Regions from separate parts of the Vreelandella sp. 21 genome, predicted to be linked through region 1. Evidence: predicted binding sites of a transcription regulator. Region 1 holds the regulator's gene; the other holds the start of a gene.
The links. Region 1 encodes FNR, which switches genes on or off when oxygen is low (the NO sensors DNR and NnrR bind a similar motif). Its sites were predicted from a motif close to TTGATNTANATCAA; they were not measured.
Positions count from the first base shown of each region.

Region 2: the regulator FNR is predicted to act here: its motif matches at 9,991-10,004, upstream of paaF (2,3-dehydroadipyl-CoA hydratase PaaF).

Region 1 is NZ_CP194673.1:3,119,104-3,133,929, reverse strand. Features, by position in the region: gene ACN06F_RS14445 (hypothetical protein) at 1-373, opposite strand, end outside; gene ACN06F_RS14440 (sodium:solute symporter family protein) at 480-2,261, opposite strand; gene ACN06F_RS14435 (DUF4212 domain-containing protein) at 2,268-2,528, opposite strand; gene ACN06F_RS14430 (putative nucleotidyltransferase substrate binding domain-containing protein) at 3,124-4,941, shown strand; gene ACN06F_RS14425 (DNA polymerase III subunit epsilon) at 4,947-5,597, shown strand; gene ttcA (tRNA 2-thiocytidine(32) synthetase TtcA) at 5,664-6,629, shown strand; gene fnr (fumarate/nitrate reduction transcriptional regulator Fnr) at 6,616-7,368, opposite strand; gene hemN (oxygen-independent coproporphyrinogen III oxidase) at 7,427-8,854, opposite strand; gene ACN06F_RS14405 (sulfite exporter TauE/SafE family protein) at 8,983-9,678, opposite strand; gene ccoS (cbb3-type cytochrome oxidase assembly protein CcoS) at 9,675-9,896, opposite strand; gene ACN06F_RS14395 (heavy metal translocating P-type ATPase) at 9,893-12,370, opposite strand; gene ACN06F_RS14390 (FixH family protein) at 12,367-12,891, opposite strand; gene ccoG (cytochrome c oxidase accessory protein CcoG) at 12,899-14,335, opposite strand; gene ccoP (cytochrome-c oxidase, cbb3-type subunit III) at 14,553-14,826, opposite strand, start outside.
Region 2 is NZ_CP194673.1:3,684,622-3,699,447, forward strand. Features, by position in the region: gene ACN06F_RS16680 (TRAP transporter permease) at 1-989, opposite strand, end outside; gene ACN06F_RS16685 (TAXI family TRAP transporter solute-binding subunit) at 1,050-2,189, opposite strand; gene ACN06F_RS16690 (CaiB/BaiF CoA transferase family protein) at 2,262-3,458, opposite strand; gene ACN06F_RS16695 (acyl-CoA dehydrogenase family protein) at 3,455-5,227, opposite strand; gene ACN06F_RS16700 (LysR family transcriptional regulator) at 5,382-6,269, shown strand; gene paaX (phenylacetic acid degradation operon negative regulatory protein PaaX) at 6,424-7,350, shown strand; gene paaY (phenylacetic acid degradation protein PaaY) at 7,393-8,007, opposite strand; gene paaN (phenylacetic acid degradation protein PaaN) at 8,019-9,695, opposite strand; gene paaF (2,3-dehydroadipyl-CoA hydratase PaaF) at 10,064-10,837, shown strand; gene paaG (2-(1,2-epoxy-1,2-dihydrophenyl)acetyl-CoA isomerase PaaG) at 10,854-11,645, shown strand; gene paaH (3-hydroxyacyl-CoA dehydrogenase PaaH) at 11,647-13,182, shown strand; gene paaI (hydroxyphenylacetyl-CoA thioesterase PaaI) at 13,175-13,657, shown strand; gene pcaF (3-oxoadipyl-CoA thiolase) at 13,654-14,826, shown strand, end outside.

The sequences.
Region 1 (14,826 bases):
GTATATCGGTATGGCGGCGTTCGAATTGATAGAGAATAAATTCAGCAATTAACTCATCGTCAATGTGACGAGCGCGCACATTGTCGCTATCAACGATGCTGAATTTAGTCGTCATCGGAAACACAAAGGTCCATGGTCGCCACACGGCGCTAGACGTATCGCTGGAAATGACGATGGCAGTTTCAGGTAGTTGAGAGCGCTTGTGTTCAAACCAGCTGTATTCGGTTGAGACCTGATACCCAAGCATACCCAGGCCACCAAAAACGGGCACGATCCATTTAGGCAGCCGTTTACGGCTAAGCGTTCTAAGTAATAGGCCTATCCCTGCGGCGGCAAGCCCGGCAAATACAGCGGCAACAAGATGCCAAATCATAAAATATCCTTTCTAAATGACATCGGGCTCCCCTAAGGAAGCCCGATGAGAAGTATCGATTCCGAATCTAATGGCAGTGTGCCAAAGAGGAGGAGCCGATTATGACTTAGTGGTCGACCGCGACACCAGCACCTTTCGGGTAGCGAACGCTTTCTACCAGGTCTTGAATCTCCTGCGGAGGCTCTTCCGTTGCGCTAGAGACAGCAAACGCAGTTGCAAAGTTGATCATCGCGCCTATTGCACCGAAGGAGAGTGGTGAAATGCCCAGGATCCAGTTGTCTGGCGTGTTAGCCAGCATGTTGGTGCCAGGGACGAAGAACCAGCCGAGATAGGTGAAGATATAGAGCAGGGTGCAGATCAGACCTGCAAGCATGCCGCAAATCGCGCCTTTGCTGTTCATGCGCTTGGAGAAAATGCCCATCATCAGCGCTGGGAACAGTGAGGCACCCGCGATACCAAAGGCAAGTGCAACCGTCTGTGCTGCGAACCCGGGTGGGTTAAGCCCGAGGTAGGTAGCCAGAAGAATTGCGCCGCCCATTGAGATGCGTGCTGCCAGCATTTCACCCTTTTCAGAGATTTTCGGATTGATCATTGTTTTGATCAAGTCATGACTAATGGCTGACGAGATAGCCAATAGTAGGCCAGCCGCTGTTGAGAGAGCCGCAGCAATACCGCCTGCTGCAATCAGGCCGATAACCCAACCCGGTAGGTTAGCAATTTCTGGGTTTGCTAATACGAGAATGTCGTTATTAACGGTCAGCTCGTTACCTTCCCAGCCACGATCAGAATAGTCGGTAGCATCATTGTACATTTGGATGCGGCCGTCATTGTTGAGATCGTTGAAGGCGATAAGCCCAGTTTCTTCCCACGTGCGCACCCACTCAGGACGATCTTCATAGAGAATCGGATTGCGGGCGGCTTCTTCGTAATTCTCTACTTGTCCTGCCATCTCGGGATAGACGGTGGTAGCCAAGTTTAGACGCGCCATGGAACCAACCGCAGGAGCGGTGAGGTACAGCAGTGCAATGAATACAAGTGCCCAACCAGCGGACCAGCGCGCATCAGCAACTTTCGGCACAGTGAAAAAGCGAATAATGACGTGGGGTAAACCAGCAGTACCCACCATTAGCGACAGAGTAAACAGCACCATGTTCAGCTTATTATCGACGTCGGCGGTATAGTCGCGGAAACCAAGTGCATTGACCACTTCATCCAGCTTGGTCAGTAGCGGAATACCAGACTCCGTATGAGTACTGAACATACCGAACATCGGAATCGGGTTGCCGGTTAGTTGCATGGCAATGAACACCGCCGGAATAGTATAGGCGATGATAAGCACTACGTACTGAGCGACCTGCGTGTAGGTAATACCTTTCATGCCGCCAAAAACGGCATACAGGAACACAATCAGCGCTGCGATCCAGATACCCCAGGTGTTGCTCACTTCCAAGAAGCGCGAGAAAGCAACGCCAGCACCGGTCATTTGACCGATAACGTAAGTAACAGAGGCAACGATTAAACACACAATCGCGACGAAGCGCGCAGTGTTGCTGTAGAAACGGTCACCAATAAAGTCGGGCACTGTAAACTTGCCAAACTTACGCAGGTAAGGCGCTAGCAGCATTGCCAGGATAACGTAACCACCTGTCCAGCCCATCAAGAAGGTGGAGTTAGCGTATCCGCCAGACGCTAGCAGACCGGCCATTGAAATAAACGATGCAGCTGACATCCAGTCAGCGGCAGTCGCCATACCGTTGGTGATAGGGTGAACGCCGCCACCGGCAACGTAGAAGTCTTTGGTCGACCCGGCTCGTGCCCATATCGCAATCCCGATATAGAGCGCAAACGACGCGCCGACAAACAATAGGTTAATGGCAAACTGGCTCATACTGGCTTACTCCCCAAGGCCGAATTTTGCATCGAGTTTGTTCATTCTCCAGGCATAGAAGAAGATCAGTACGATGAAGGTGAGGATGGAGCCCTGTTGAGCGAACCAAAAGCCCAAGTCAGTCCCACCAACGGGAATGCCCGCTAGCAGCGGACGAAAGAGAATGGCACATCCATAAGAAACGAACGCCCAAACGGCCAAGCATCCAAAGATTAAGCGGACGTTGGCTTTCCAGTATTCAGCAGCATTGGATTTGTCATCTGCCATTGTGGTGCTCTCCAGTTGTGATTTTTAGGGTTGGAAAGTTAACTCAGGATAGCGTGTGATCCATTAGGGCAATCCTTCATAGAAAACCGCTCTTTTAGTTGTCTGCGATGATTTAGTGCGATTAGACGCATATCACCTTGTTGGTTAAGTTGCTCTGCTGGTTAATGGTTTGGCAAGGTTTTCTTCAGTGCCTTGATAAGTGTTTAACAAGTGCCACGTGAACATCCTGTATAGCCCGTTGTTAATAGTGGGCAATAATTGCAAAAAATAAATCCCAGACTTTGGTATCAATGAGCTTTCAGTACGTATTGTGATGTTTATTTTTGAAAATAAATACTTGTTTTTGAAGTTTTTTTGGCTTTCATGTCTGAGTGATAGGACGATGGTCTATGGATCGCTTAAAAGCAATGTTTGCTACTTTTAATAGGTGGTATATTAAGTGGTCAAGTTTGCTAGTTCGTGTCGCTACTTTGGTCGCTAAACAAACGTCTTTGCGACGTTAGCGGTATAGCAAAAGGTATAATAAAGGCGCTGGTTAAAAAGCAATCAAACCTTAAGCCATTGTGTTCTTCATCGCGATTAACTGGGGTCACTCATGATTGACGTTGATCTTTCCCAATTGCCCTTCACATTAATTGATGATGAAGGGCGTGACCACGTTCGTCGTGGTATGGACATCGCCTATTTTGATCGTGATGAAATTATTATCGAGATGGGGCAAGCGGGTGAATCGGTATTTTTGATTCACAAGGGCGAAGTTGCTGAGCTGGATCCTACCCTGCCAGCGTCTAGTGCACGGATTGGGCACTACACAGCTGGTGACCTGTTTGGTGCCATTAGTATTCTGAACGGTAAAAGCCGCTATCGCTTCCAGGCTGAACAAGAGTGCTTGTGCTATGTGATGCCGAAGGCGCTATTTATAAAACTATGCCGTCATCATCCTGACTTCGAAAATTTCTTCAAGCAGTCGCTATCTCACAAAGCGCGATTAATGACTGAAAAGCGTGCCGAAGGTGGCGTGACCATGGCCGGTTTTATGTTGGCTAAAGTCAGCGAATGTATGCGTGAACCTCTTATCATGGATGCATCGACAGATATTGCCAGCGCGGTGCGTCAGCTCAACGATAGCCATGCAGATAGTTTGCTCGTCAAAACCCAGGGCGAGTTTGGCATTGTCACTAAAACCGATTTGCTCAATGGTGTCGTGCTGAATAACTATGAACATACAGCGCCCGTTGAGGATGTGGCCCATTTCTCGTTGGTGACCGTTACCCCCCATCAATACTTATTTGAAGCGCTCGTGCTGATGACGCGGCATAAAGTAACGCGGGTAGTGGTTATGGAACAGGGCGCCCTGAAAGGGGTGGTGGAGCTAACGGATGTCCTTAGCTATTTTTCGAGCCGTAGCTATGTCGTTAGTCTGCAGGTAGAACAGGCGAATAGCTTAGAAGCATTGGCGGCTGCCAGTCAACGCACGCCAGAATTGGTGAATGCGCTTATGGCGCAAGGGGTCAAGCTACGTTTTGCCATGGACCTACTGGCCGCGTTGAATGGCCGAATTATCAATAAAGCGTGGTCATTTGTTATTCCTGAGCAGTATCACTCCCAAAGTTGCCTAATGGTGATGGGGAGCGAAGGGCGCGGTGAACAAATTCTTAAAACAGATCAAGATAATGGCCTGATTTTAGCCGATGACAACCAATGGCCTTCGCTTGCCGAAGACATGAATGTGCTTACCCAAACGCTGATTCAGCTCGGCTACCCACCATGCCCAGGTAATATCATGGTGTCTAATCCTGAATGGGTTGGCACTGTGTCGCAATGGAAAAACAACATTGCTAAATGGGTGAGTGCAAGAGATGGCGACAGCCTAATGAAGCTGGCGATTTTGCTGGATGCCCATGGTGTGGCTGGTAATCCGCAATTGCTAGACAGCGTGCGTGCAGAGCTGTTTGAACGCTGCTCACGGGATGAGCTATTGCTGTCTTACTTTGCGCGTGCTGCGCTGCGTTTCTCAACACCGCTAACGCTATTTGGCTCCTTAAAAAAGCCTCAGCATGGGATCGATATTAAAAAAGGCGGTATTTTTCCTATTGTTCATGGGGTGCGCACAATGGCCCTCGAGCGACGCATTAATGCCACTTCCACCTTAGATCGCCTGGACGCTTTAGCAGAAGATGGTCGTCTTGATCGCCGTTTTGCTGACGACCTGGGCGAGGCGCTGGCGCTGTTTACCGAACTACGTTTAAAGCAGCAGTTGCAGACAGCAGAAGCGTCGACTCAGCAGCGTGGTAACCGTGTTGTGGTGCAAGAACTCTCGTCCCTTGAGCGTGACCTGTTGCGTGAGGCGCTGCATATCGTAAAAGATTTTAAGCAGCGGCTCTCCCATCGTTATCATTTGGAGTATTCGTGAGCGGAATGCGCTTGTTAGACCGGCATATGTCACTGCTCAGTGGCTCGCTGCGTACATTAATGCAGCGCGAAAGCGACCGTCGACGTTGGGCAGATTCCCCCTACGCATGGCTGTTTCAGCCCTACATGGGGGAAGAAATGGTGGCGCTTGCCTGCCAGGTTAGCCCAGGCCAAGCGCCGGTGGTCAGCGTCGCTGCTGTTGTCTTAAGCCCAGGGAGAGTACAGACCAGCCGAGCCTGGGTGGCTACCCTGGCAGAAGAGCAGAACAACAACGCCCCTGCGCTGCGGCGACATCATCAGCTGTATGCGACGGATACGGTGCTGGCGCCGAACGCTGAGCATCTTGGGGCGCTGGCTGAATTCATCGGTAATCGGCCGCTAATTGGCTGGGAGTTAGGGCGCTCGGTGGAACACCTAAATCTTTTGTTTAAAGCAGGGTTGGGATTTGGTTTGCCCAATGCCCAGGTCGATGTTGGAAAGCTACACTATCGCCAACTGCGTCGCTTACATCCACAGTGTGGGACAAGTGGCCGCCTAACCGAAGCGCTCGCTCGTTGGCAAATCCCCGCTCTTCAATGGATGGGAGTGCTTGGGGATGCAACCGCAAGCGCGCTTTTATATCTGCGTTTGCAGCGCGAGATCGCCCAGCAGGGGTAGTCGTTACTACCCTCATGGGATGAATCCACGGGTTTATCTTGGGTGGACGTGGTGAGTCTTGTTAGAATGCCCGCTGCTTCTTCTACCATCGGCAGTGCCTACACCATGCTACAACCTGACTATTTTGACCCCGCAGCGCCTGATACTGTTTCTGTTGACAGTCCTGCTGTTAATAGCGCACAGACACCATCCGAGCATCACGCCGCTAAACAAAAGCGTGAATTTAATAAGCTACAAAAGCGCTTACGGCGAGAGGTTGGCAACGCCATCATTGATTATCAAATGATTGGTGAAGGTGACAAGGTGATGGTGTGCCTGTCTGGCGGCAAAGATAGCTATACGATGCTGGAGATACTGCTTAACCTGCAGCGCAACGCGCCGGTTAACTTCTCTCTGGTCGCCGTCAATATGGATCAAAAACAGCCAGGCTTCCCGGAGCATGTGCTGCCCCAGTACCTAGATAAAGTGGGGGTTGAATACCACATTCTAGAGCGTGACACCTACTCGGTGGTGAAAGAGAAAACCCCAGAAGGAAAAACGACCTGCGCGCTCTGCTCACGACTAAGACGTGGCTCTCTCTATGGGTTTGCCGAGGAAATTGGGGCAACGAAAATTGCCCTAGGGCATCATCGTGAAGATATTTTAGAAACGTTATTTCTTAACATGTTCTTTGGTGGCACTTTGAAAGCAATGCCTCCCAAGCTTTTATCTGACGATGGCAAGAATATTGTCATTCGCCCTCTTGCCTACTGCAAAGAGGCTGATATTGCAGAGTTTTCTCGACTAATGGAATTCCCGATTATTCCCTGCAACTTATGTGGCTCTCAGCCCAATCTCCAGCGTCAAGTCGTCAAAGATATGTTGGCTGAGTGGGATAAAAAACACCCAGGACGTCTAGAAAGCATGTTTAAAGCAGTGACCAATGTAGCGCCTTCCCAGCTAGCAGACCGCCGTTTATTTGACTTTGCTGGCCTTGAAGCCAAACAAGCGGCGTTGATGGAAGGGCGTATTCAGGCGCTTAGCGTGGACTAGCCGACTGTTCTTCCTCTTCAGCTAGCGTGATGAGGCGCCGCATATTTAAAATATTAACCTCGCGCCCTGAAACAGCCACCACCTCTTGCTGTTGAAAGCGGCTAAGAATACGGCTGACCGTTTCTACCGCCAAGCCTAAGTAATTGCCGATGTCGGCGCGGGACATGGAGAGTCTGAAGCTATAAGGCGAGTATCCACGGCGGCGAAAACGGTCTGAAAGGGTGACTAAAAAGCTTGCTAGTCGTTGATCGGCCGTCTTGCGGGATAGCAAGCGCATCATGCGCCGGTCATCTCGCAATTCTTTGCTCATGCTCCGATAAAGCTGGCCACGTAGTTCGGGCAGTTCTTCGGAAAGCAGGTCCAAACGGTCAAATGGGATTTCACACACCGTAGTGGTTTCCAGTGCAATGACGCTACCGGGGTAGTGCTCTTCATCAATTCCGTCCAATCCTACTAGTTCGCTGGGAAGGTAGAAATTTGTCAGCTGATCATTGCCGTTCCCTTCGCTGGTCACCTGTTTCAGGCTGCCTGAGCGGACGGCATACACACTGGTGAAGTGATCACCCTGGCGAAACAGGGGCTCGCCTTTTTTGAGCGGTGCGCGGCGGCGAATGATGGCATCAAACTGGCTCATGTCCTCAAGCTCTAAGGCGAGCGGTAGACACAGCGAGCTTAGGCTACAGGTCTGGCAGCGCGCCTCTTGCAGCAGTGAGCGTCGTTGGCTGGCGGGGTGTGGCATATCATTCTCCCTTTCTCGTTAGCCATCATAGGCCCAGAGGCAAGACGTCTCAAGAAGCTTATACAATCTTAGAGTAGCGCTGAGTAGATTGGTCAGTTAGGCGAGCATCAAAGGCCATCGCTAAATGACGAATCAGCAGCCGCCCAGTGGGGGTGGCGCTAATAACTTGCTGATGGCGAGTGATTAAGCCGTCTTGCTCAGCTGTCTTCAATTGCTCAATTGCGGTGGAAAAATAGTCACTAGCATCGATGTGCCAACGCTTTCCAACTGCCGCTAGATCAATATGCATGTCGCACATTAGCCGTTCAATCACGTCTCTTCGTATTAGGTCGTCCTTATTTAACCTTAATCCTTTAACGGTTGCCAGCTTACCTTGATCTAAGGCTGCTTCATATTGGTTAAGCTGGGTCGGGTTTTGTGCGTAAACGTCGTCAACCCGTGATATAGCGGATACGCCTAAGCCAACTAAATCGCACTGTGCATGGCTAGAGTAGCCCTGAAAGTTTCGTTGCAGTGTGCCGTTGCGCTGAGCAATCGCTAGACTATCGTCAGGTCGTGCAAAGTGATCCATGCCAATATGCACATAGCCTGCGTTAGTCAGCATTTCTATGGTGGTATGCAAAATAGCCAGCTTTTCATCAGCGCTGGGAAGATCCGTTTCGTTAATGCGTCGCTGTGGCGCAAAGCGGGTGGGCATGTGCGCATAATTAAATACGGACAGCCGTGCCGGGTTTAGTTCGATGACTTGACTTAGCGTCTCGGCAAAGCTTTTTTCGGTTTGAAATGGCAGTCCATAAATCAAATCAAGATTGAGTGAGCGAAAACCAAGACGGTGTGCTTCTTCCATCAACGTTTCGGTGAGTACCCGGGGTTGTACTCGGTTGATGGCTTTTTGTACCTGCGGATTTAAATCCTGTACACCAAGGCTTAGTCGATTAAAGCCGAGAGACTGTAGATGGCGCAACGTAAATACGTCTGCTTCACGAGGATCTATTTCAATAGCGTAATCGCGATCGGCTGAGCTAGATAAACCAAAACGGGCATCTAGGCGGTCAATTAGGTCCCCCATCTGTGCCAAGGTTAGAAATGTGGGCGTACCACCACCCCAGTGTAACTGTTGCACCGGGCGTGAAGTGTCTAAATGGCGGGCAGTGAGCACCATTTCTCGATCTAGCCGAGAAAGGTAAGGTTCTGCAAGGGCGGTATTCTTCGTTGCGATTTTATTGCAAGCGCAGTAGAAGCAAATTTTTCGACAAAAGGGTACATGTACATACAGTGATAGCGGGCGGTGGCTCTCGTTACTGCGCGCTAGCGCCTGAGTAAAGTCATCGGCACTAAACTGCTCATGAAACGCTAGAGCTGTCGGGTAGGACGTGTAACGTGGGCCACTTTTGTCATAGCGACGCAGCAGCGTTTCATTCCAGGCATTAGCCCCAGACACATCAGTGTTGGTAGGTGAGAAGGCAGCAGTGGCATGAACGGGCATGGCGAGCGCTCCGAAGTGAGAAGTAAACAAAAGGAGTGACTGAGCGCCGTCGCTCAGTGTTCTCTCGGCATGCTACGTCGGTGTCACTTGGAATGCGTTGAGCTATATCAAACTATAGGAGGGTCTGACTAATGCGCTGTTAGAGGAATAAGCGTCCATAGCTGCCAAAGGGCGAAACTTATAATCGACAGTGCGGCGACGCTGCGAGTGGCAGGGTGGCGAATTAAATGGCTTAACTGCTGTGCTGCAAGTCCTGTTGCCAGCAGAGCAGGGAGTGTACCCAGGCCAAAAGCCCCCATTAAAAGCGCGCCATCGAGTGGGTCTGCAATCGCTAAGCTCCAGGCTAGCATGGAGTAAACCAGCCCACAGGGCAGCCAGCCCCACAGTGTCCCTAGGGCGAAGGCTTGAGGAAGATGGACGACAGGCATCAGGCGTCTTCCCACTGGCTCTATATAACGCCAAAGGTGCCTTCCCACCGCTTCTACTTTCAGCAGTCCTTTCCACCAGTTGGCGATATAGAGTGCCATTAAGATGAGCATCAATGCGGCGAAAGCCTGCAATGCAACACGTGCAGACGGTGAAAGCGAGATAAGTGTGCCAAGTGCAGCAACAATAGCACCCGCCACCATATAGCTGAGAATGCGTCCGGCGTTATAGCTAATCAGCAGCCCGCCCATTCGGGCAGGGTGTCGCATGCTAGGTGGTACGGCAAAGGTCAGCGCGCTCATAATGCCGCCACACATGCCGATACAATGGGCGCCGCCCATTAAGCCAAATACAAATGCGGCTAGTAGGGGCGGTAAATCGAGTCCCGTCGGATTCATGCGGGCGGCTCTTGGTTATCTTGAGAAGAGGACCCGCTTTTTTTACGCGCTGCACGCTGCTCGGGAGACAAATCATTCTCATCGTCGTCGAATAGGATGCGGTGGGCTGGCCCTTCTAAATCGTCAAACTGGTCGTGCTTCACGGCCCAGAAAAACGCCCACACCGCGAGACCCAGAAGAGTGAGTGAAAGTGGAATCAGTAAGTATAAAATCGTCATGCCGTCACCGGTGTTGATAGGGCAATCTGAGGGGCGGGCGGGGTACGCCAGCGAGTGAGACGCAGCGCGTTACCTACCACAATCAGGGAGCTTAGCGACATGCCAATCGCAGCGAGCCAGGGGGGAATTAAGCCCATTGCTGCTAAAGGCAGTGCCGAAAAATTGTAGCAAACCGACCACAGCATATTTTGGCGCATAATGCGGCGTGTGGCGCAGGAAATATCAATCGCCTCAAAAATACGCATTAGGCGTGGACTGAGCAATATCGCGTCGGCGCGGGTTCGGGCAAGGTCTGTGGCGCCATTCATGGCAATGGCGACGTCAGCGCCAGCCAATACCGGCACATCATTGATACCGTCACCGATCATCACGACACGCTCACCGCTGGCTTGTAACTCACGTAGTCGTGCCAGCTTGCCCTCAGGCGATTTGCCAGCGTGCCACGTGGTAATATTGAGCTGTTCTGCCAAGCTCTCTACCGCTTCTTGCGTGTCACCAGAAAGTAGTTCTACTTCCAATCCACGGGCTTGAAGTGCGGCAACGGTTTGAGCCGCATCTTCACGAATGCCATCGTGTAGCTTGAACCAGGCACGTGGTGCGCTGTTTTCACTGAGTAAAAGCCACTGGCCTGTGCCTGGTGGAGGCAGTGTGGTTGTCGTCGCAAAATCAGGTTTGCCTAATCGCCATGTTGCGCCGTTTAAAGTGCCTTCTAGCCCGCTCCCAGTCACACTTTTGATGTTGCGTGCCTGCAGAGTGGCATCTCTAAATGGGCGAAAAGCTCTGGCAATGGGGTGTTCAGAGTGTGCCTCTAGCGCCGCCGCGATGGCTTGGGCATGCTCTTCACTGAGCGTCGTATCGCTGTGGGCGAGATGCTGTTGGTCAATAGGATGCGTTTGGGTCAGCTGCATTTCGCCGCGGGTCAGCGTACCGGTCTTATCAAAGATCACGCGGGTGACGTTGGAGAGTGATTCGATCGCGTCAGCACGTGTAATTAGTACGCCTCGCTGGCGCAATTGGCCATGCCCTGCTGTCAGCGCAGTGGGGGTGGCCAGCGCCAGTGCACAAGGGCAAGTGACTACTAATACCGAGAGTAGTACCCATAGCACGCGAGATGGATCAATAAACCACCATGCTACGGTGACACACGCGGTAACGATCAGCAGTCGTAATACAAACAGGTGCGCCATACGCGCCGCCATCTGGGCAAGTCGTGGGCGACTTGCAAAGGCGCGATCGGTTAAATCGACAATACCGGCCACTCTGGCGCTATTGCCAGCATGGGTTACCTTTATGGTGAGCGGGTTTTCCATGTTTTGGCTGCCACCCACCACGCTTTCGCCTACCCGTCGAGTCACTGGCAAATACTCACCGGTCAGCATCGACTCATCAAGGCTGGATTCGCCGTCTTCGATAATGCCGTCAGCGGGAACGCCATGACCGGGCTTGATGAGCACGCGGTCGCCTTCTTTAAGTTCACTGGCAGGCAGAATGCGTTCACTGCCATCAGCTTCAAGGCGAATAGCGGACACCGGCAAAACGCCGCTCAGCGCATTGCCACTGTGGCCGCTGCGCCGCCTGGCCCTACCTTCTACATAGCGGCCAAATAGCAAGAAGAAGGTAAACATGGCGACCGAGTCGAAATAAACATCGCCAACGTTAAACAGCACTGCATAACTGCTCGCCAAATAGGCGCCGCCAATGGCTAGCGAGACCGGCACATCCATGCCAAGAACGCCGGTTTTCAGATCACGCAATGCGTTACGGAAAAAAGGCTGCGCTGAGAAAAATACCACGGGCGTGGCTAGGGCAAACGATAGCCAGTGAAACAGAGCGTAAAAGTCTTCGCTAAGCTCACCTGGCCCCGATACATAAATGGGAATGGAGAACATCATGACCTGCATCATCCCGACAGCCGCGACAATCAGGCGTCGCACATTCATGCGTTCTTCATGTTGTAAGCGCGTTTGGGCTTGATCAGGTTCATAGGGCTGCGCATCGTAGCCAATGGCCGCTAGTTCAGCGAACAGCTGTGAGAGGTTGATGACGGCGGGGTCCCAGCTCACACGTAGGCGATGATGGGTAAGGTTGACCGCGCTAGAAGTAACGCCATCAAGTGCATTCAAACGGTGTTCAATGAGCCAGGCGCAGGCTGCACAGGTGATGCCGTCTATTGCTAGTGTGGCTCGTACTTGTCCTTCGTCACCCTCTGGGTGAACAAACTGCGCTTGCAGCCCTGGGTCATCAAATACCGACCAGGTTTCTGCTTTGGCAGCTTGGCGCTCGTCAGGGCGCTCTGGCATTTCTGTGCGATAGCGATAATAGCTCTCCAACCCGCCATCAACGATGGCGTGGGCGACGGCTTCGCAACCTGGGCAGCATAGTGGTTTGGATGTGTCGTCAATGTTAATTCGCCACGGTGCCCCTTCGGGCACCGGGTTGCCGCAGTGGTAGCAGCTAAGGGCGGTCGTGGTCATTCGTTCTCCGAGCGCCCGCCAGGTAGTAGTGCAATCGTGTTTTCGTCAGGAAAGCGTGCTTCTCCGATAAGGCGCCATTCTGATTCATCGCCTTGCTCTGGCTGTAGCTGTAGATACCAGCGATAGCGCAGATTGTCAGGTCCTTGAGTGATGTAGCGGCCTTCGCGCACATGCTCTAGTACAAACGACTGGTCACGATCGTCTTCGGTGGGAAAGATAAGATCTAGATAGAGCTTATCTGGGCGAGCATCACCCGCAAGATCAACAACAATATCGCTGGTAAGCGGATCAATGCGTAACTCGGCACTTAAATTTAAAGCGCGCGCTTGCTCTTGCTTGGCGAATACCATGTTAATTGCTTTGCCGTGCTCGTAGTAATCTTCTTGTACCACCATACCGTCGTAGCTTTTGATCGACATAACCGCAAAGGTCGTGCTGACAATAATGGAGGAGAACAGCAAGCCTAACAAAAACCATGGCCAGAACTGTTTGTACCAAGGTGTAATCGTAGGGTCTGACATAACGCATTTATCTCCTGGCGTTACCTAAGAAGCGGGCTTCACGCTCCTGACGGATTTGCTCATCTTGTTGTGCTTGTAGCACAAAAGTAATGGGGTGGCTGGGCTGGCTTAGATCTTGAGGGTTTGCAAGTACGGTGACTACCTGAATGCGAGACTCGCCTGCTGGCACGCTAATCGACGCGCTATCTAGCGTTAAGCTGGGTAGGCCTAACACACTGATTTGGTAAGTGTGTGGCTGGTTATCAAGGTTACGCACTGTAAGGCTGTAAACATTGCTGATTTGCCCTTCTCGGGTCATTTGATACAGCTGTGTGCGCTCACGCTCGGCGTCGAAACTAAGTGGTATGCGGTCGTTAACCGCCCAGGCAAACGCAACGACCATAATAATCAGCGCGGCAAAGTAGCCCAGCAGTCGAGGCCGTAAGATGTGGCTTTTCTTGCCTTCTAGCGCATTTTCCGTTGTGTAGCGAATAAGCCCTTTGGGGTAGCCCATTTTGTCCATGACGCTGTCACAGGCATCAATGCAGGCTGCACAGGTAATGCACTCGTACTGGAGCCCATCACGAATATCAATACCTGTTGGGCAAACCTGAACGCATAGCTCGCAGTCTATACAGTCGCCAAAGCCGGCTTCTCTCGCCTGAGTATGGCTAAGCGACTTCTTCCGCCGACCTCTTGGCTCGCCGCGTGCTTCGTCGTACGACACGATCAGCGTGTCGCGATCAAACATGACTGATTGGAAGCGCGCGTAGGGGCACATGTAAATACACACCTGCTCACGCAGCCAGCCTGCATTTAAATAGGTAAATACTAAAAAGAAGCCAACCCAAAAATAGGACCAGCCATGGGCTTCTAGCGTAGGCAGTTCCGTTACTAGCGTGCGGATGGGGGTGAAGTAACCCACAAAAGTAATGCCAGTAGCCAAAGAAATCAGTAACCAAGCGGAATGTTTAGCTCCTTTCCGCCACGCTTTGTCAGCATTCATTGGCTGCTTGTCGAGCTTAATACGGTGGTTTCTAGATCCCTCTATGCGGTGCTCAAGCCAAATAAATAAGAATGTCCAGACGCTTTGTGGGCAGGTATAGCCACACCAAACGCGTCCAGCAAAAACAGTAATAAAAAATAGCCCAAAGGCACAGATAATAAGCAGCCACGAAAGTAATACGAACTCTTGGGGATAAAATGTGGCAGCAAAAATATGAAACTCTCGGCCTGGAAGGTCAAACCAGATAGCAGGGCGGTCGCCCCAGTTCAGCCATGGAAGCAGGAAAAAGCCCAGCATAAGCGCCCAGTTGGCGCTGCGCCTTACTTTCTGGAAGAGCCCTTTAATTTCGCGCACATAAATATGTCGGCGCTTAGCATACATGCTCTGAGTTGTACTTTCCCCAGGGGTATGGTGCCCAACGGGCGGCGGCGTAATATCTTGGCTAGGTATTTTTTCCATGGCGATGATCGCAGCTCACTAAGGCGGGAATGGGCGGCAGCATGGATATCGTGGCGTTAAACCTGCGACGCTAGATAACACAACTGTATGCCGTGTCGCTAAATAATAGTGTAACGGATAGAAAGGGTATCTGGACGGACGGTGGATGAAGAAAGGGTGCGGTATGAAACCGCACCCTCGTGATACTACCTACAAGCGGTTGCTACTAACTAAGCGATTAGTCGTTGAAGCGTAGGCTGTAGACATAAGCGGCTACTAGATGAACACGCTCTTCACCGATATAAGCCGCTTGTGCTGGCATGTGGCCGTTACGACCATTGCGCAGTGTTTGGCGGACAGAATCAGCAACGCTTTGTCCCGGTGCCAAATAGAGCCATACATCATCAGTAAGGTTAGGTGCGCCAAGCGCGGTATTTCCCGTTCCACTGGGTGTATGACATGCCGCGCACGCTGCTAGGAAAGTGCTTTCGCCACTGGCTGCACGGTCTGCA
Region 2 (14,826 bases), 570 kb from region 1:
TTACGAGCAGCGTAGTTATCTACCTGTAGAAGAAGCGCCATATAAAACAGAATGGCGGGGAGCAGTGCGGCAACCATCACCTCGGAATAACTGACACCCAGAAAGGAGGCCATAATAAACGCCACCGCCCCCATAACTGGGGGCATTAACGTGCCGCCGGTGGAAGAGCAAGCTTCGACCGCCGCTGCATATTCGCTCGAATACCCACTACGTTTCATCGCTGGGATAGTGATGGCGCCAGTAGTCAGAATATTGGACACCGCACTGCCCGAAAGGCTACCCATAAAAGCGCTGGAAACCACCGCCACCTTGGCAGGCCCACCTCGGCTTTTGCCCATCAACGCGGTCGCAAAGTTCATGAAAAACTCGCCCCCCCCCGTAATGGTCAACGCGATTCCGAACACCACAAAGCCGATGATTAGATTGGCTACCACCTGCATAGGCACACCGACTATGCTTTCTACGCCCATTACATGGGAGCGAATGGTTTCTCCCAGGGTAAAAGGGTTACTCCATAGAAAACCCGGCATATTTCCTGCGTAAATGGGGTACAGGCCAAAAACCAGCGCCACCGTAAAAATCGCCCATCCACCGCAGCGTCTCACCCCTTCCAGCACCAGTAATATCATGACACTGGCAATGGCTGTCGCCTCGGTGGGTGCAAAGAACTCCCAGCCTTCCTGCATCATGCGCAGACCGTTCATTCCCAGATAAATGGCACACCCTAATGCGGTGACTGCCAGCCCCCAGTCATACCAGGGCAGGCGCTGGCTATCAGCGGCACGCGCCGGATAACACAATAGCGCCGAGGCAAGAAAAATACCGATCAGGTAGTAAAGAAAAGCATTCCCCAGTGGAGCAAAGCCAAACAGGGCGAGCGAGAACGTCTGGTTGATGGCCATCAGCAGCCCAGCCAACCCCAGAAGCATAACGATTCCGCGAGAAACCTTGTTGAGACGTAATGTATTGTTGTCACTGTTATTCGTCATGGCCGTTACCTATAAGCACCATTGCAGCCGGAGCCAGTGCTGGCTCCGGCCTCTGAGCAATTAAAGTTCGTCAAGCGTGGCCTGACGACGCTCTTCCCAGCGTGCTTTGAAGGCGTCGTCATCAAGGTCGCCAGCCTCTTCCAGCGTGCTTTCCCACGCTGCTTGCAAGGCTTCAAGACGCGAAATGCGCGCTTCATTCCAGGCATTCATTTCATCGCTCCACAGGCCCTGCTCCTGCATATAGCGCACGGCCCCAGCGTGGAATGGGATATCAATCGGCGGGACACCAGAGTCTTTAATCGACCAGCGGTGAATGGCAGACGTTGCCTCCTTGTAGAGGTCGTAAGATTCATCCAACGACTTGATGTAGGCATACACCTCGTCTTCATCCTTATCGGCCATGGCGACAATGATGGGGTAGCGATAGGCCAGCATGTTAGCGGGATTATCGTCAGACAGGCCGGCACCAATGGTCTCGGTGAAAGGCTGGAAAACAGGAGCAACCTGGTTCATCCGCTCCCAGCCTTCTTCATCATCGGCGGGGATATCCACCCAGCTCAGCCCACGCGGTGATTCCTCCAGCTCGTAAAGTTGGCTGGCCGTGGTCGTGGTGCATACCGCATCAGCCTGGTCCTGCACCAGTGAGCTCATGGCGGCACCGTGAGCAGGGAACATCACCGCTTCAACGTCATCGCGCGTAAGCCCCGCGAAGGCTAAGATGGCATCGCACTTCACGCTCACAGAAGGGTTGCCCGCGGTATACGCAACGCGTTTGCCGCGCAGGTCTGCAAGGCTGTGGATTTCCGCATCAGCGGCCGTTGGAATACCAAAGGTAGAAGGCCTGCCAGCGACAGCACGCAAGTTCTGGGGCCCCCAGCGGAGCTCGGCAAAATCAAAGGTGCCTTCTGATGCAAAGAATGACTCGGTCGCCAGGAAGGCATAATCGGCACGCCCTGAAACAAGCGGCTGCAAACGACCAATCGCGGAGCCGGCAGGCTGAATACGGATACGCGTGTCATAGGCGCGCCCAAAGGCATCTGCAATGGCTGATGCTTCCGAGTGGCCCTGGGAGCCGACATCATAAGCCGTCCATGTCATGGTATCGGGCAGATTCTGAGCAGTCGCTACGCCTCCCAGCGTGAATAGGGAGAATGAAAAAGAAGCGGCAATAATGCTGGCGTTCAATAGAGTACGTTTCATGATGAAGTCTCACTTATTGTTGACGTTGTTAGTGATGTCTTATGGGCCAAAGAGGGTTACTCTCGGCCTTGATCAGGTGTTTTTTTCGGTGGGCGTAATACCCTTTTCTTTCAGTTGCGCAACACGTTCAGACGAGGCGCCCATGTCCTTGAGAATATCCTCCGTGTGCTGCGAAAAGGTGGGAGGTGGGCGCTCATAATGACAAGGCGTGCGGCTTAACTTGATCGGCGAGCCGGTGCCTTTGTAGGCGCCAATTTCAACAACCATTTTTCGATGGGCTGTATGGGGATGAGCGAGTACCTGGGAGGTTTCCAGCACAGGGCCACAGGGCACACCGCTTTGAATCAGGCGTTCCGCTAGCATCAGGCCATCCTGATGTTTCATGGCGTCTTCCAGCGCCTCACGTAACGCCTCACGATTGACCAGACGTGTACCGTTATCGATAAAGCGCGAATCCGGGATAAGCTCGGTGCAGCCCAATTCGGCGCACAGCTTAGCAAACTGACCGTTGTTGCCCACCGTTAAGAACAGTGGCTGCGTCGCGGTCTTATACACCTCGTAGGGGGCAATATTTGGATGCGCATTGCCGGTACGCTGTGGGGCTGGACCACCATAAAACACGTTCGGGAAATGCGGGTGCATCAACGACAGTCCCGAGTCAAATAGTGCCGCTTCGACAAACTGGCCTTGACCACTACGCGTCCGCTCATGCAGTGCCAGGGTAATGCCTATCACCGCATTCAACCCCGTCACGATATCCACAATCGGCAAGCCCACTCGCAGGGGATCCCCGCCCTGCTCACCATTAACGCTCATCAGCCCGGCCATGGCCTGAATCACTGCATCGTAACCAGGCAGACCACCCATCGGACCATCGGCCCCAAAACCGCTGATTCGACAATGAATCAACTGCGGAAAGCGTGCACTCAGGACATCATATCCCAGCCCCCACTTTTCCAATGTGCCCGGTTTGAAGTTCTCAACCAGCACATCCGCGCTTTCAAGCAATTCCAGCAATAAGGCGCGACCTTCATCCTGGCGCAGATCAAGCGCCATCCCCCTCTTGCCACGATTAAGGCCATGAAAATAGGAAGAGGCGTCGCCTTGAAATGGCGGCCCCCAGCCGCGTGTTTCATCACCTTGCGGCGGCTCAATCTTGATCACATCCGCCCCATGATCCGCCAGTACCTGAGTGCAATATGGGCCACCCAGTACCCGGCTTAGATCAAGAATACGAATACCACTCAAAGAAGCAGCGGGGGTACTCATGATGCCACCTCTGGCACTTGCTCAGCGGCAGGTTCAGGGAGATTCAGAGTAGCTATCAACTGCGCGACACGGGATGCCACCATAGGCCGCTCTGCCAGCAGCTCAGCAAAATGTTCTGCGGGCACATCATCAATGACAGTCGGGTCCTGTGGTAACAGCTTGTAGCGCAGCACCAGCGCTGCCAGAGCGGCGCGGCGCTGATTATCACGTTGCTGCTGTGCTTCCCAGGCAAGAAAAACCGCCGAGGTGGCGTGATAAAGCGTACTGGCAATGCGTCGCACTTCGTGCTCGTTATTAGCATTTTCCGCTACTTGCTCCGCCGCCAGAACAGCCTTATCCAGCACTTGTTTGAGTAAGCAGCGTGCTCGTTCGGCCAGGGCGGAAGCATCGATCAGGCGATGCAGATAATCACTCAAAACAGGCAAGGTGCCTTCACGACGAATCGCACGAAACACGTCCAACGCGACAATATTACTGGTGCCTTCCCAAATCGACCCCAAATGGGCGTCGCGCACTACCCGAGCATCCGACCACTCTTCGATATAGCCACACCCACCGCGCACTTCCATACCATCAGTCGTAACCTTACGGGCATCCCGAGTGGTACGAAACTTGATCAGTGGCGTCAAAATGCGCAACAGTTTTGCGGCTTCTTGATCGCCTTTGTCTGCTCGTCGCAAACATTCGGCCGTATGGAATACCATGCTGCGCCCCTGCTCGGCGGTTAGCATCATCTTGAGCAATTGGCGCTGCATCAACGGCAGCTCAATCAAGTGGCGACCAAACGCATAACGATTACGTGCGATATACAGGCTTTCGCTCATCGCGCGGCGCATCAGGCCAGCAGAGCGCACGCCGTTGGAAAGTCGCGACATATTGATCATGTCGGTCATGTGCTTAAAGCCCTTACCCTCTTCCCCCACCACATAGGCTTCTGCACCTTCCAGGGCAATCTCGCCACTGGCCATGGAGCGGGTACCCATTTTGTCCTTAAGACGCAGGATGCGGTAGTTGTTCAAACGGCCATCAGGCAAACGACGTGGCAGTAAAAATAGCGTCAACCCGCGCGTACCGCCCTGCCCACCTTCCGGGCGCGCCAGCACCATAGCTAGGTCGGCATCCGGGTTAGAACAGAACCATTTGTCACCATAAAGACGCCACACGCCGTTCTCGTAACGGGCTTCCGTGGTAATCGCACCAACGTCTGACCCAGCATCCTGCTCGGTCATGAACATGGCCCCTTGAAAATGCTGCGCTTCATCCTGGGAGGTCAGATGATCAATAAACTGGGCAATTAACGCTTCAGAACCAAACTTGCGTAACGTGCGTGTTAGCGAGTCGCTCATACTCAGCGGGCAGCACAATCCAAATTCAGCCTGTACAAACAAGAAGGTCAGACCGTATTTAACCGCCGGCGGCATCGGCTCTGGCCAGTCCAGCACGCCGCCACGGTGCGACATCGCCGCCAGGCCAAAATGTGAGTAAGCGTAGTGCTCCAGCCGCTGGTAGGCAGGGTGTTTTTCGATATGCTGTGCATCAGCTCCGTTGCGGGTACGCAGATGAAGGATCGGTGGGTTTTTATCCGCAGCCAGCGCTAATGTTTCAAGCTCATCTCCCACCAGCTTGCCCAGCTCATCGAAAGAAGGCGCGGTATGCTGGCGCAAGTCAGGATCTAGGTAAACATCTAACAGACTGGATAGCTCTGGGTCACTGGAAAAGGCATTGTGCCCACGGTTATCTGGAATATTGCGGTGAATAGCGTTCAACATACCGATTCTCCTTGTTATAGTTTCGATAGCGTCTTTCGCATACTAGTAACCATTCACACTGGGCATCCAATACCGTTTAAGGATCTATCGATACTATTTACTGTATCGTTGAGGTCGTTTGTCATAACTCTGCTCATAACGATGGAAGCTTCAGATGGCACTCACCTTTCGACAATTGCGCTATTTTCTGGTGCTGGCCGAAGAGCTGCATTTCGGTAGGGCCGCTGAAAAACTACATATCTCGCAGCCGCCGCTAAGCGCGAGCCTGCGCCAGCTTGAAGACGAGCTGGGTGTAAAGCTACTTCAGCGAAGTAGTAAGAGCGTTAAGCTAACGACTGCGGGTGAGGTATTTCAGCGACAAGCAAGGCGCCTGCTTGAGGAATTGGAAGAGTCGCGCATCATGATGCAGCGTATCGCAGAGGGTGCTTCGGGTATTCTGAGAATCGGCTTTACACCCGCTATGCTATTCCGCGGTTTGCCGCTTGCATTACAGAAGCTCAAATCGGCCCACCCTGGCATTGAGGTAAAGCTGCTGGAGCGTAGTTCATCCGATCAGGTTGAGGGAATAGAGTCTGGACAACTCGATATCGGTTTTATTCATGCCATGCCACTTCCCGAGACGCTGGAAAAGCTGACACTGGCCAGTGAGCCCCTGCTTGGTTGCGTACCCAGTCACCATCCGTTAGCACAACGGCAGTCAATTCGCCTCAAAGATCTGTGCAGCGACTCATTCATCACGTTTCGCCGTGACCTTTCCCCTCACTACTACGACCGCATCATGGGCCTGTTCCACGTTGCCGATCTAACCCCAAATGTAACGCATGAGGTGTCACAATGGCTGACAGTGATCGCATTGGTCGCCAACAGCATGGGGGTCGCGCTGGTACCAAAATCGCTGATTGACACTCAGTTTTCTAACGTCAGTTTTCTGCCTCTAGCCGATGTTTCTATCACGCATGAGTCGCACTGCATTTGGCTAAAAGACAATGAAGCAGAAAACCTTGAACTGCTGATTAGCATTCTTCATGACTTCCACTCATAACCTGGACGAGCGCCTAACTGCCTTGCTGAACAGGACTAATCCTGGCAACAGCCCAGGCCAAATCACAAAAAAACGTGATACGATAATCTTCTATAAAAGCTATATTTTCTGTCGTTTTGCGACAACTTCATCGTCAAGGGAATCAACACACACCATGTCGTCAGCTACAGACTGCGTCGCTACGCTTATTGATGACTTCCAGAAGCGTCGGCCTATTCGCGCCGGCTCACTGATTATTACTGTCTATGGCGACTCTATCGTTCCGCGGGGCGGTACTGTATGGCTCGGCAGTCTATCGAAACTGGTGGAGCCCATCGGTATCAATGAGCGGCTGGTGCGCACATCGGTTTATCGGCTGACCCATGAAACCTGGCTACGTGGCGAAAAGGTCGGTCGTCGCAGCTACTACCGGCTGAGCGGCCCTGGACGACGTCGTTTTGAACAAGCTTTCAAGCGTGTCTATCACGGTGCCCAGCCCCCCTGGTCGGGCCAGTGGACATTGGCGCTGCTGGCGCAGTTGCCAGCCGACCGTCGCCAGCAGATTCGCGATGAGCTTGAATGGCTCGGTTTTGGTAGTTTCGCTCAGGGCGTGCTGGCGCATCCCACGCTGTCATGCGCGGAAACCATAGTGGCTTTGCAAGAGCTTGATGCGGCAGACGACACGATCGTAATGCAAACCCAGACCATGGAGCCCATGACCAGTAAGCCGCTGCGCCTGCAGGTCAGAGACAGCTGGAACCTCGACGAACTCGCCGAGCTTTACCAGCGTTTTCTGGTTAAGTTTCGCCCACTGTGGAATGCGCTCAACGCAGAGAACCATTTAGGGCAGGAAGAGTGCTTCATTGCTCGCACCTTGCTGATTCACGAGTATCGTAAGGTTCAGTTACGTGACCCCCTACTGCCTGACGAATTACTCCCCACGGCGTGGGAAGGTCGCTACGCCCATCAGCTCTGCCGCAACCTCTATCGATTGCTCTACGAGCGCGCAGAGCGCTGGCTGGACCGGCACCTAGAAACTGCCGAGGGCCCATTACCAGCCCCTGGCCCTAGTTTCTACCAACGCTTCGGTGGATTGGAATGAACGCCTAACGAGGCCACTGAATTAGTCGCCACATATCACCGCTCATGGCTGTGGCGACTTATCCAGCGTCTGCTGCTTAGGTTGTGTATCACCGGCTAGCAAGGTTGGCCGGTCAGCATCGAGCTCTGCCAGCGGTTCACAAGGTTCCAAGCTGTCACGGCAACGGGTCACTAAACGCTGATACTCTTGAGTACCCTGCTGCTTCCAAGCAAACTCCTCATCACTCAGCGGGCGTTTAACCTTTGCAGGAGCCCCCATCACCAGCGACTGTGGCTCACACTCGAAGCCTGCCTTGACGAATGCTGCTGCCGCAACAATAGAGCGCTCCGCTATGTGAGCACCATCCATCACTACAGCGTTCATGCCGACCATGGCATCACGCCCAACCACGCAGCCATGCAAAACCGCGCCGTGGCCGATATGGCCATCTTTCTCAACCTTAGTGACACAGCCCGGAAAGCCGTGCATGACGCAGGTATCCTGCAGGTTCGCACCCTCTTCCAGCACCAGTCGGCCGAAGTCACCGCGCATCACCGCGCCGGGGCCAACGTAACAATTGGGGCCAACAATCACATCCCCGATGAGCACTGCGGTCGGGTGGACATAAGCGGTCGGGTGCACCACTGGCGTCACCCCTTCAAGTCGATAGTAAGGCATCACGTTCTCCGTTAGTTCGGTTGGCCGTGGCGACGGCTTTGCACCACCACAAAGCGACTGGCAACAAAGGCTTGATTACATAGCGAGGCATTAGCTGCCGGATTACCGCCTGTGGCGTGAAAGTCACTGAAAGCAGCCGACTGGTTGACGAATATCCCCCCATCCAGGTTCAACGAAAGCGGCGTCGCCACTTCCATCGCCAGCTCTTCGAACTGCTCGGCCACTGCCTCATCAGTCGTATAGCCACCTAGGGTTATCGCGCCCTTTTCCCGGATCACGTCACGGGCCAGTTCAATGCTATGCGCGGTGTTCTCAGTCGCGATAACAAAGCTGATGGGGCCGAAGCGTTCCTCACCATAGGTAGCCTTCTGTGCTGCATCTACCTTGAGGATAAGCGGCGTGTGAATGCGGGCGTCAGAGTATTGGGCGTGTTTTCGTGACTCGCTATCCAGGACTATTTCGCCCAAGCCACGGCACGCATCAATCCGTGCTTGCGTGTCTACTGACTGCAGGGCACCTAACACCGTGCAGGCGCGGTCATTGTCACTCAGAAATGCCTGTACAGCTTTCGCAAGCGCTGCCGCCACGTCGTCAAAACTCAAATGGCCATCCGCTGTTTCAATACCGTTTTTGGGTACATAAATAGCCTGAGGGGTCGTGCACATCTGCCCGGAATAAAGGCTCAGCGAGAAGGCAAGATTCGCCGTGACCGCTTTAAGGTTATCCACGCTGTCGATAATGACCGTGTTGACACCGGCTTTCTCAGCAAACACCTGAGCCTGAGTGGCGTTATCTATTAGCCAATCGCCAAAGGTATTGGAGCCAGTGAAATCGATCAGCTTTACCGCAGGGTCAAGCGCCAGCGTTTTCGTCAGCGGCGCATCGACAGTGTCGGGTACCAAGCTAACCAGACAAGGGTCAAAGCCCGCTTCCTCCAGTACCTGTTGAACAACCCGTGCGGTCATCGCCACAGGCAAAATAGCGCCAGGATGCGGCTTAAGAATGACGGGGTTGCCCGTCGCCAGACTGGCAAACAAGCCAGGATAAGTATTCCAGGTGGGAAAAGTAGAGCAGGCCACCACCAACGAGATGCCACGTGGCACGATGTGAAAACGCTTATCCATGACAATGGGATCATGCTTGCCCTGGGGCTTAACCCACTGTGCGGTAGCAGGAATCTGCGCCATCGCTTGCCAAGCATAGGCCACGGCTTCAAGGCCGCGATCCTGAGCATGCGGCCCACCTGCCTGAAACGCCATCAACGGCCCCTGACCACTAGTATGCATCACCGCCTGGGCGATCTCCGGGCTCATGGCATTAAGGCGCGACAGGACTTCCAAACACACCCCCACGCGCGCTTGCACCCCAGCATCTCGCCAGTCACGCATTGCTACTTGCATGGCCACTATCAGCTCGTCGGGGCTTGGCTGGTTATAAGTAATGCCGAGTTCAAAACCATAAGGTGAGACTTCGCCACCCACGTGGTGAGTGCTGCCAACACTATTCAGCGTAAATGGTTGATTAAGCAGTGACTCAAATCTCGATGGTGCCGCTTTAACGGCATCTTCGGGGTATTTGCGCATACTTTCTGGGTAGGGCGTCCAAAAATTACGGCTAGAGATGGCGCCGACAGCCTGGTCAAGAATGTCACGGTGAAGGTCAAACATCTGCTGCGCTGATTGCGTCATGGGGCGCTCCTGCACTCACTTATTTTTTTGATACGTTATAAGAACAAAGACTATCTTTCCCGTAACAAAACATCAAACGCTTTCCCTGGCACCGCTTGCTTAAGAATTAGCCCACCACGATCAATAAACTCGATATATACGGGCTAAAGATCACTTTTCGGGCCAACTTTCCACCTTTCATACCATGGTCTAATAACTATCACTTACTCGCTATAAATACATACAAGTCATTGTTAACAAGACATAAATTATCAAAAACACCAACAAGTGACACACTAAAAACAGTCAAACAATATTGATGTGTATCAAAATAAACCTATACTCGGCAGATATTCATCCTGTGCGCCACAGGCCGAACTGAGGTAACAATGCCCACTACTCTAAAAATAACTCCGCCCCTGGAAGGCGTTTTATGCATCACGCTGAATCGCCCTGAAGCACTGAATGCGCTGAATACCCAGCTGCTTGGCGAACTCGCCGACACCCTGAACAGCGCCGATAGTGACGACAACGTTCGCGCCGTGGTGATCACCGGAAGTGCGAAAGCATTCGCCGCCGGTGCGGATATTAATGAAATGGCTGAACGTGACCTAGTCGGCATGCTGGAAGATCCTCGCCAGCACCACTGGGCCACCATTACGCGTTTCCGCAAACCAATCATTGCTGCCGTTAACGGCTACGCCTTGGGCGGTGGCTGTGAGCTAGCCATGCATGCCGACATCATTATTGCCGGTGAAAGTGCCCTGTTCGGCCAGCCTGAAATCAATCTGGGCATCATGCCCGGTGCTGGTGGTACCCAGCGTCTGCTTAGAGCGGTGGGTAAATCACTGGCTACCCAAATGGTGCTAACTGGCGAGCCAATTTCTGCTCGCCGCGCCCTTGAAGCAGGCCTGATTAGCGAGATTACCCAGCCCGAATTAACCCTTGAGCGCGCCATGGCCATTGCAACGCGCATTGCCGCCAAGGCACCGCTGGCCGTGCGCTTAGCAAGGGAGTCGTTACACAAGGCGATGGATACCGACCTAGCCACTGGCCTGCGCTTTGAACGCCATGCGTTCACCTTATTGGCGGGCACCGCCGACCGCGAAGAGGGCATTCGCGCCTTCCAAGAAAAACGACCTGCCACTTTTCAAGGGCACTGACACAAGGATATTACCCATGAGCCAAGCGCCCCTGCTGTACACCGTGGAAGATGGCGTTGCCTGTATTACGCTAAACCGCCCCGACAGCCTGAACAGCTTCAATACAGAGATGCATGCCGAGATGCGCAAGGCGCTAAAAGCCGTGCGCCAGGACTCAAGCGTTCGCGCTTTGTTATTGACCGGTAACGGCCGCGGCTTCTGCGCTGGTCAGGATCTTTCCGACCGCAGCGTTGCGCCCGGCGAACAAGCCCCCGACCTCGGCGAGTCGCTTGAAAAACGCTACAACCCTATGTTGCGCGCTCTTAAAGACATGCCGTTCCCAACCATTTGTGCGGTGAATGGTGTGGCGGCAGGAGCCGGTGCCAACATCGCCCTGGCCTGCGACATCGTATTGGCTGCTCGTTCGGCAAGCTTCATTCAGGCCTTCTGCAAGATTGGATTAATTCCCGACTCCGGCGGCACCTGGACACTGCCTAATCTGGTGGGTATGGCGCGTGCCAAGGGTCTAGCCATGCTTGGCGACAAGCTGCCCGCAGAGACTGCCGAACAGTGGGGCATGATCTGGCGCTGCGTCGATGATGAGGCGCTTCAGGAAGAAGCCATGAACATGGCTCGCCACTTGGCCACTCAACCAACGCGCGGCTTGGCGCTTATCAAACGTGCCCTGCACGCCAGCAGCGATAACAGTTTCAACGAGCAGCTCGACCTGGAACGCGACCTGCAGCGCCTTGCCGGACGCACGGAAGATTACCGCGAAGGCGTCAGCGCTTTTATCGAGAAACGTCGCCCCACCTTCAAGGGAGAGTGATATGCCAGCCCTTCCCACGTCTGCCGTTATTGGTGTGATTGGCGCAGGTGCCATGGGCGCCGGTATTGCTCAGGTTGCCGCCCAGGCTGGCCACTCGGTCATTCTGCACGACAACCAGCCGGGTGCCGCCAAAGCAGGCATCGATAACATTCGCCGTCAGCTGGAAAAGCGTGTTGCCAAGGGTAAGATGATCCAAGGGGATGTGGATAACATTATTGCTCGCCTACAGCCTGCCGATGCTATCGATGCCTTGGCCGACAGTCATTTGGTTATCGAAGCTATTGTCGAAAACCTTGAGATCAAACGTCAGGTGTTCGCCCAGCTAGAAGCTTTGTGTTCGCCGGACACCTTGCTCGCCAGCAACACTTCGTCACTGTCGATCACTTCTATTGCTGCGAATCTTGAGCGTCCTGAGCGCATGGCGGGGCTGCACTTCTTTAACCCCGCACCGATCATGAAACTAGTGGAAGTGGTGTCTGGCCTAGCCACCACCACCGAGATTGCCGACACCCTTTATGACACCGCCGTTGCCTGGGGCAAGGTCGCGGTGCACGCCAGCTCCACCCCTGGGTTCATTGTTAATCGCGTGGCACGGCCATTTTATGCTGAAGGCCTACGCCTGCTGCAGGAAGGTGCCAGCGATGCCGCCACTATCGATGCATTACTGCGTCAAGCCGGTGGGTTCCGCATGGGGCCTTTCGAGCTGATGGATCTGATCGGTCATGACGTTAACTACGCGGTGACCCGCTCGGTGTTTGACGCTTACTACGGCGATACCCGTTTCGAGCCCTCCTTAGTACAGCAAGCGTTGGTTGAAGCCGGGCGCCTGGGACGTAAGTCTGGCAAGGGCTTCTTTGACTACGCTGAAAGCGCTGCTAAGCCACAGCCTACGTTTGCCGGACCAGCAAATACGGAGCTACCCGCACTTGTCGTACAGGGCGACCCTGGCGTGATCGCTCCGCTGTTGGAACGCGCCCAGGAAGCTGGGCTCGTCGTAGTTCGTCGCGAATCACTCCAGCCAGATGGCACGCCTCGCTTATATCTGGGTGATCTAGTGCTGGCCCTTAGCGACGGGCGGTGCGCCGCTGAACGTGCGGTCAATGAAGGGCTCGACGCCCTGGTACTGTTCGACCTGTGTTTGGACTACCGCAGCGCTAGCGCCATCGCGCTTGCTGCCAGTCACACGGCATCGCCCGAGGCCCGCAAACTGGCGACGGCTTTCTTCCAACGCTTGGGGATAGACGTGGCCTGGCTAACCGACACCCCGGGGCTGGTGGTACTGCGCACCGTAGCCATGCTCGCCAATGAAGCTGCCGATGCCGTACTCCAGGGTGTCTGCAGTGCCCAGGATGGCGACCTGGCCATGCAGGCTGGCGTCAACTACCCCCGCGGCCCATTGGCCTGGGCAGACTCACTGGGTCTGCCCTTCGTTCACCGCACCCTGACGCATCTACAGCAGAGCTACGGCGAAGAGCGTTATCGCAGCTCGTTCCTGCTGCGTCGCAACGCCCTGAGCGAGGAAAGCTTTCATGAGTGATACCCAACTGACCCCACAGCAGCTGGCGGAAGCCTGTGCCGAGGCAATGTTTGCCCGTGACCATGCCAGCCAAGGGTTGGGCATGCGCATTACCCGTGTCGCCCCCGGCTTTGCAGAACTGACCATGACCGTGCGCCAGGATATGGTGCAGGGTCACGGCAACTGCCATGGCGGGTTTCTGTTTGCCCTGGCCGATTCCGCCTTTGCGTTTGCCTGCAACAGCTACGATGAGGCCACGGTAGCCTCAGGCTGCAGCATCGACTATCTCGGCCCTGGCCAGCTAGGTGACGAACTGACCGCCACCGCCGAAGAGCGCAGCCGCCGTGGGCGCACCGGCATTTATGACATCACGCTGCGCAATCAGCACGGCGATACCGTTGCCTTGTTCCGCGGGCGTTCCTACAAAATTCGCGGCAGCGTACGCCGCTTGGAAGATACTGACGCAGAAAATACTGCTGCTGGAGATAACCGATGAAAGACGCGCTGATTATTGATGCCATTCGCACCCCAATAGGTCGCTACGGCGGCGCGCTTTCGGGTATGCGTGCCGATGACCTGGGGGCCATTCCCATGCGCACCCTGAGGGAACGCAACCCAGGCGTCGACTGGTCGCTGATCGACGACATCTTTTACGGCTGCGCCAACCAGGCGGGCGAAGACAACCGCAACGTGGCGCGTATGTCTGCATTGCTTGCCGGGCTTCCGGTCGAGGTGCCCGGCACTACCATTAACCGCCTTTGTGGTTCAGGCATGGATGCGATCGGCAACGCCGCCCGTACCATCAAGACCGGCGAAGCAGGACTAATGATCGCCGGTGGGGTGGAATCAATGTCTCGCGCGCCTTTTGTGATGGGTAAGGCCGAACAAGCCTTCTCACGCCAAGCCGATATTTTCGACACCACCATCGGCTGGCGCTTTATCAATCGCGCCATGAAAGCTCAGTTTGGCGTGGACTCAATGCCCGAAACCGCTGAAAACGTGGCTGAACAATTTGGCATTTCCCGGGAAGACCAGGACGCCTTCGCCCTGCGCAGCCAGCAGCGTACCGCCGCCGCTATTGAGGCTGGCCGCCTTGCTGAAGAGATCATTCCTGTCGAAATACCCCGCCGCAAACAAGACCCGCTGGTGGTGGATACCGATGAGCACCCGCGTGCCAATACGACCGCAGAACAGCTCGCCAAGCTTCCCACGCCCTTCCGCGAAGGCGGCAGTGTCACCGCGGGAAATGCTTCTGGGGTTAACGATGGTGCCTGTGCGCTACTGATGGCATCTGCCGAGCAGGCTGAACGTTTCGGACTCAAGGCTCGCGCTCGTGTGGTAGGCATGGCCACCGCCGGGGTGGAGCCGCGCATTATGGGGTTTGGCCCCTCTCCCGCTACCCGTAAAGTACTCGCCCAGACTGGGCTCACCCTTGACCAAATGGACGTTATCGAACTTAACGAAGCCTTCGCCGCTCAGGCCTTGGCAGTCATGCGCGACCTGGGCCTTAGCGATGATGCCGAACATGTTAATCCCAATGGGGGCGCCATTGCACTCGGACATCCGCTGGGTATGAGCGGCGCTCGGTTGGTCACCACGGCACTGCATGAGCTCGAACGTCGGCAAGGACGCTTTGCACTATGCACCATGTGTATCGGTGTCGGA